DNA from 3 places in the Streptomyces sp. NPDC004788 genome. Region 2 is predicted to be linked to each of the others. Evidence: riboswitches for the same ligand, from Rfam matches in the RefSeq annotation. Region 2 holds a riboswitch; each other region holds the start of a gene.
The links. Region 2 has a riboswitch for cobalamin ahead of ACWEJX_RS05060 (cobalamin biosynthesis protein). Riboswitches for the same ligand answer to the same signal wherever they lie in the genome.
Positions count from the first base shown of each region.

Region 1: linked by a shared signal. The riboswitch ahead of ACWEJX_RS08670 (ribonucleoside-diphosphate reductase subunit alpha) and the one ahead of ACWEJX_RS05060 (cobalamin biosynthesis protein) in region 2 are both predicted to bind cobalamin.
Region 3: linked by a shared signal. The riboswitch ahead of cobN (cobaltochelatase subunit CobN) and the one ahead of ACWEJX_RS05060 (cobalamin biosynthesis protein) in region 2 are both predicted to bind cobalamin.

Region 1 covers NZ_JBSGBF010000012.1:106,176-108,432, reverse strand. Annotated here, with positions in the region: gene ACWEJX_RS08675 (GNAT family N-acetyltransferase) at 40-555, shown strand; cobalamin riboswitch at 603-725, shown strand; gene ACWEJX_RS08670 (ribonucleoside-diphosphate reductase subunit alpha) at 853-2,257, shown strand, end outside.
Region 2 covers NZ_JBSGBF010000006.1:12,327-14,583, forward strand. Annotated here, with positions in the region: gene ACWEJX_RS05050 (anion permease) at 1-396, shown strand, start outside; gene ACWEJX_RS05055 (hypothetical protein) at 425-646, shown strand; adenosylcobalamin (AdoCbl) riboswitch at 840-932, shown strand; gene ACWEJX_RS05060 (cobalamin biosynthesis protein) at 978-1,961, shown strand; gene ACWEJX_RS05065 (cobyric acid synthase) at 1,958-2,257, shown strand, end outside.
Region 3 covers NZ_JBSGBF010000015.1:89,742-91,998, forward strand. Annotated here, with positions in the region: gene cobN (cobaltochelatase subunit CobN) at 1-1,175, opposite strand, end outside; cobalamin riboswitch at 1,217-1,358, opposite strand; gene ACWEJX_RS10110 (cobalamin biosynthesis protein CobG) at 1,481-2,257, shown strand, end outside.

The DNA of each region.
Region 1 (2,257 bases), on a different contig from region 2:
GGAGGCGGGCGCGGCCGTGTCGGGTGCAGACTGCCGGGCATGGACTTCACGATCAGGGCGGTACGGCCCGAGGAGTACGAGGAGCTCGGCGAGATCACCGGTCGGGCGTACCTCGACGACGGCTTCCTCGTCTTCGGCGACAGCGACTGGTACCTGGGCGAACTGCGGGACGTGGCCAAGCGGGCCGCGCGGTCCGACGTCCTCGTCGCCGTCGACGGGGACGGCACGGTGCTGGGCGGCGTGACCTTCGTGCCGGAGCCGGGGGCGATGGCCGACCTGGCCGGCGCGGGCGAGGCGGAGATCCGGATGCTGGCCGTCGACGGCGCGGCCCGCGGCCGGGGCGTCGGGGAGGCGCTCGTACGGGCGTGCGTGGAGCGGGCACGGGCCGCCGGCTGCGTGCGGATCGTACTGTCCACCCAGTCCACGATGCACGGCGCGCACCGCATCTACGAACGGCTCGGCTTCCACCGGACCCCGGAACGGGACTGGAACCCCATCCCCGACCAGCCCGAGTTCACACTGCTCAGCTACTCACTGGAGCTGAACGAACGCTGACGACACACAACATGTGGGGGGTGCTCCGAGGGGCGCCCCCCACATGTATGCTCGTCCTCGCTGTCGCCGCAGGGGAATCCGGTGCAAATCCGGAACTGTCCCGCAACGGTGTACCAAGTGCGTTTCCGTACGACGTGAGTCCGAGGACCTGCCGACAGCGCGCCCGGTCCGTCCGTTCCGGGTGTCACTGACGTCCGGGCCTCGCGGAGTGGGCCGGTGGACGCGGCGCCGCCGTGCGTACGGCGCCCGTTGCCGCCTCCCGTCCTGGCCCCGTGCCGAGCGAGGGAGAGCCCCCACGTGACCATCGCGCCCGCCGATCCGGCTTCGGCCGAGGCTTCCGCGGTCGAGACCGACGGCCCCGGGACCGCGCTGCTGCGGACCCTGACCGATCTCACCGCCGACCTCCCGGACACCGACCCCGGCCGGGTCGCCGCCGCCGCGCTGCGCGGCCGGCACCCCGGCTCGGACGAGGCGGAGCTGCGCGAGCTGGCCACGGAGGCCGCCGCCGGGCTGATCGCCGAGGACCCGGCGTACTCCCGGCTCGCCGCCCGGCTCCTGACGATCACGATCGCCCAGGAGGCGGCCGGCCAGGGCGCGGTGTCCTTCGCCGCCTCCGTCGCCGTCGGCCACCGCGAGGGCCTGATCGCCGACCGCACGGCCGACTTCGTCGCCCTGCACGCGGAGCGGCTCGACGCGACGATCGACGCGGCCGCCGACGACCGCTTCGGCTACTTCGGCCTGCGCACGCTCTACTCGCGCTACCTGCTGCGCCACCCGATCACCCGCAAGGTCATCGAGACCCCGCAGCACTTCATGCTGCGCGTGGCCGCCGGCCTCGCCGAGGACGACTCGGTCCGCGCGCTCGACGAGGTGACGGCGCTCTACGGCCTGATGAGCCGCCTGGACTACCTGCCGTCCTCCCCCACGCTCTTCAACTCCGGCACCCGCCACCCGCAGATGTCGTCCTGCTACCTGCTCGACTCGCCGCAGGACGAGCTGGACTCCATCTACGACCGCTACCACCAGGTCGCGCGGCTGTCGAAGCACGCGGGCGGCATCGGTCTGTCGTACTCCCGCATCCGCGCCCGCGGTTCGCTGATCCGCGGCACCAACGGGCACTCCAACGGCATCGTCCCGTTCCTGAAGACGCTGGACGCCTCCGTCGCCGCCGTGAACCAGGGCGGCCGCCGCAAGGGCGCCGCCGCGGTCTACCTGGAGACCTGGCACGCGGACATCGAGGAGTTCCTGGAGCTCCGCGACAACACCGGCGAGGACGCCCGCCGTACGCACAACCTCAACCTCGCGCACTGGATCCCGGACGAGTTCATGCGCCGGGTCAACGCGGACGCCGAGTGGTCGCTGTTCTCGCCGGCCGACGTTCCCGAGCTGGTCGACCTGTACGGCGAGGAGTTCGACGCCGCCTACCGCAAGGCCGAGGCGGCGGGCCTGGCCCGCAAGACCATGCCGGCCCGCGACCTGTACGGCCGCATGATGCGCACCCTGGCGCAGACCGGCAACGGCTGGATGACCTTCAAGGACGCCGCCAACCGGACCGCGAACCAGACCGCAGAGCCCGGCACGGTCGTCCACTCCTCCAACCTCTGCACCGAGATCATCGAGGTCACCAACGACGGCGAGACCGCCGTCTGCAACCTCGGCTCGGTCAACCTGGGCGCCTTCGTCGTCGGTTCGGACATCGACT
Region 2 (2,257 bases):
GTCGTCCGCTGGTCGACCGCCACCCGCATGTTCGTCGCCTGGGGCCTGACCCTGCCGGCCGCCGGCCTGGTCGGCGCGGGCGCCGAGTTCGTCGCGCGTCAGGGCCAGTGGGGCGTCTACGTCGTCGCGGCCTTCCTGGTCGCCTCCTGCGTCGGCATCTGGCTCGTCTCGCGCCGCCAGGTCGTCGACCACACCAACGTCAACGACGTCGAGACCGCGACCGCCACGGCCACCGAGACCGAGACCCCGGGTGTCGTGACCACCGCCATCGCGGCCGTCACCCCGCCGCCGGCCGGCTCCGTCGCCGCCGTCGCGGACGCGGACCTGAAGGCCACCATCCCCGCCCCGAACCCCGCGGACCCGGCCGCTCCGGCCGCCCCCGCCGCCGCGGTCTGACGGATCTCACGGAACTGGAAGCACGGACATGAAGATCGACTGGGCAGCTCTCGGCTCCGTCTTCGGAGTCAGCCTCGTGGTGACCGTCGCCCTCGTGGGCTTCTTCACCCTCGGCGTCGCCGGCCTCTCCAAGCAGGAGGAGGCCGCGTCCAACGGCGGCTCGGCCCCACTGGCCCGCACCGGCGCGTACGCCTGCTTCGCGCTCTGCGCGGCGGCCGTGGCGTACGGCATCTACCTGATCGTCGCCTGACCCGCACGATCCCGGACCCACCGGCCGGGCGGTCCGCAGCACGCCTGCGGACCGCCCGGCCGCTTGTGTGTGCCGCCGTGCTCGGGTGCCGTGCTCGGGTGCCGTGTTTGTGGTGCTTCGCACAGTGACCCGACGCAGGTCAAGGGTGAGTTGACGGGTGTTCGCGGGGCGTGGTGGACTGCCGGAGCCATTACGGCGGCAAGTAGAGGAAGTCCGGTGCGATTCCGGCGCGGTCCCGCCACTGTGACCGGCCCCACGGGCCGGGAGTCAGGAACTCTCGCCGCCGGTCACGTCGATCCAGGGCGCGGACCCTGAGTGAGGACACAGCGCCATGCCCGGCCGCGGCCCGAGCCCGTCCCGCACCACAGCCGTCTTCGCATACGGAGCGGCCGCCGGCCTCGCCGTCGACCTGCTCGTCGGCGACCCCCGGCGCGCCCATCCCGTCGCCGCCTTCGGCCGCGCGGCCGCCGCCGTCGAGCAGCGCCTGCACCGCGACCACCGCGCCTGGGGCGCCCTGCACACGGCCGTCTGCGCCGGCGGCACCGTCGCACTCGGCGCCCTCGCCGCCCGCACGGTACGGGGCAGCCGGGCCGCCTCCGCCGCCCTGACCGCCGCCTCCGTGTGGGCCGTGGTCGGCGGTACGACCCTGGGTCGCGAGGCCCGCGCGATCGGCGGCGCGCTCGCCGCCGGCGACCTGGAGGTCGCCCGGGAACGGATGCCGCACCTGGTCGGCCGCGACCCGCAGGCGCTCGACGGGCCCGCGATGGCCCGCGCGGTCGTCGAGTCGGTCGCCGAGAACACCTCCGACGCCGTCGTGGGCGCCCTCTTCTGGGGCGCGGTCGCGGGCGTGCCGGGCCTGCTCGGCTTCCGCGCGGTCAACACCCTGGACGCCATGGTCGGCCACAAGTCGCCGCGCTACCGGCGCTTCGGCTGGGCCTCGGCCCGGCTCGACGACCTCGCCGGCTGGCCCGGCGCCCGGCTCACCGCCGCGCTCGCCGCCGTGGCGGGCCGCGACGCGCGGGGCGCCGTACGGGCCTGGCGGGCGGACGCGGGCAAGCACCCGAGCCCCAACGCCGGCCCGGTGGAGGCCGCCTTCGCCGGGGCGCTCGGCGTACGGCTCGGCGGCACCCTGTCGTACGGCGGCCGGGTCGAACACCGGCCGGTCCTCAACGCGGACGGGCGGCCCGTCGAGGTGGCGGACATCGAGCGGGCCGTCACGCTGTCCCGCCGGGTGACCTGGCTGACCCTGGCCGCCTGTGTCGGCGGCCGGACCATCATCAGTGCCGTACGCGGCAGGAAGCGGAGGGGCGCATGAAGGGCGGGGGGCTGCTCGTCGCCGGGACCACGTCCGACGCGGGCAAGAGCGTCGTCACGGCCGGCATCTGCCGGTGGCTGGTCCGGCAGGGCCTGAAGGTCGCGCCGTTCAAGGGACAGAACATGTCCCTGAACTCCTTCGTGACCCGGGAGGGCGCCGAGATCGGCCGTGCCCAGGCCATGCAGGCGCAGGCCGCGCGCGTCGAGCCGACGGCGCTGATGAACCCGGTGCTGCTCAAGCCCGGCAGCGACCGCTCCAGCCAGGTGATCCTCATGGGCAAACCGGTCGGCGAGCTG
Region 3 (2,257 bases), on a different contig from region 2:
TCGCCGTCGCCGGAGACCAGGCCCGGGATGTCCTCGACCGGCCCGAAGTCGTACCCCTCGGCGATGAGCCGCTTGAGGAGGGACACGGCGGAGGCGGGGGTGTCCAGGCCGACGGCGTTGCCGATCCGGGAGTGCTTCGTCGGGTACGCGGAGAGGACGAGCGCCAGCTTCTTCTCGGCGTTCGGGATGTGCCGCAGCCGGGCGTGCCGGACGGCGATGCCGGCGACCCGGGCGGCGCGCTCGGCGTCCGCCACGTACGCCGGCAGGCCGTCCTCGTCGATCTCCTTGAAGGAGAACGGGACGGTGATCAGCCGGCCGTCGAACTCCGGCACGGCGACCTGGCTGGCCGCGTCCAGCGGCGACAGGCCCTCGTCGTTCTCCTCCCACGCGGCCCGCGAGCCGGTCAGGCACAGCGCCTGCAGGATCGGCACGTCGAGCGCGGCCAGCGCACCCGCGTCCCACGCCTCCTCGTCACCGCCCGCCTGCGCCTCGGCCGGCTTGGTGCCACCGGCGGCGAGGACGGTGGTGACGATCGCGTCGGCGGAGCGGAGCGTGTCGAGCAGCTCCGCCTCGGGGGCGCGCAGCGACGCCACGTACAGCGGGAGGGCCTTGGCCCCGGCGTCCTCGATGGCGTCGCAGAGGGCGCCGACGAAGGCGGTGTTCCCGCTCATGTGGTGGGCGCGGTAGTAGAGCACCGCGACGGTCGGGCCGCTGACGTCCCTGGCCGGGCGGTCGAGCGGGCCCCAGGTGGGCGCGGCGGCCGGCGGCTCGAAGCCGTGGCCGGTGAGCAGGACCGTGTCGGAGAGGAAGCGGGCGAGCTGGCCGAGGTTCGCCGGGCCGCCGTGCGCCAGATAGGCGTGCGCCTCGGTGGCCACGCCGACCGGCACCGTGGAGGAGCCCATGAGCTGTGCGTCCGGCGCCTGTTCGCCGCTCAGCACGACCACCGGCTTCCCGGCGGCGAGCACCGCGTCCAGGCCCTCCTCCCAGGAACGCACACCGCCGAGCAGGCGTACGACGACGAGCTCGGCGCCGTCGAGCAGCGCCGCGAGGTCGTCGAGCGGGAGGCGGGCGGGGTTGGCGTAACGCCACTCCACGCCTTCGTCGCCGGTGGCGGCGGTGTTCGCCGCACGGGCGCTGAGCAGGTCGGTGTCGGAGTGCGACAGCAGCAGGAGCATGGCGAGGCTCAGGCCCTTCCTCGGGGTTGTCCGCGCCCCGGGTGGTCGTATGGACGGCAGGAGTTCCTGACTCACCGGCCCACGGGATCGCCCGGGACCGGCTCACAGTGGCGGGACCGCGCCGGATTCTCACCGGGCTTCCTCCCCGGGGCCCTGGGACCCCATGCCGATCTGCATCCTAGATCGTGCGACCCGCGCCCCGGAGGCGACGGCGGGGTCGGCCGGATCACATCGGGGGAGCGGGCCGGATCGCGCTCGCGGAGTCGACCGGATCACACTCGGTGGCCGTGCGGTTCCCCGTGGGTATGCTCGCCGCCATGCCGCCCACCCCACCCCCGGCGCCCGAACGGGGCGAACCCGTCATACGGGACCGTGGCGACGCGTGCCCGGGCGCGCTCCGCCTGCATGCCGCCGCCGACGGGTTCCTGGCCCGACTCCGGCTGCCCGCCGGGCGGTTGACGCAGGCACAGGTCGTGGTCCTGGCCGACGCCGCCGAGTCGCTGGGGGACGGCAGCGTCACCGTCACCTCGCGCGGCAACCTCGAACTGCGCGGCCTCCCGGACGGCTGCGGCGCCGACCTCGCCGCCCTACTCGACCGGGCCGGTCTCCTCCCCTCCCCCACCCACGAGCGCGTCCGCAACATCCTCGCCTCGCCCGCTGCCGGCCTCGACGGACTCGGCCACGCCGACGTGCAGTTGTGGGCCCGCGAGCTGGACGCGCTGCTGTGCGCGGAGCCGCGGGCGGCGTCCCTTTCGGGCCGGTTCCTGTTCGTCCTGGACGACGGGCGGGGCGATGTGGCCGGGCTCGGCGGCGATGTGACCTTGATCGCAGGAGCGGGCGACGCGCTGCTGTGGCTGGGGTCGCGGGTGTTCCGGGTGACGGAGGGCCGGGTCGGCGCGGAGATCGACGCGGAGTCCCAGGCCGGTGCAGGCCCTGGTGTCAGCGCCACGACGGCCGCCCGGGCCGCCCACACCGACACGACGTGCCAGGCCGCCGCAGGCCCTCGCGTCAGCGCCACGACGGCCGCGCGGGCCGCCCTGGCCGCCGCCCTCGCCTTCCTCGACGCCGCCGACGCGGCCGGC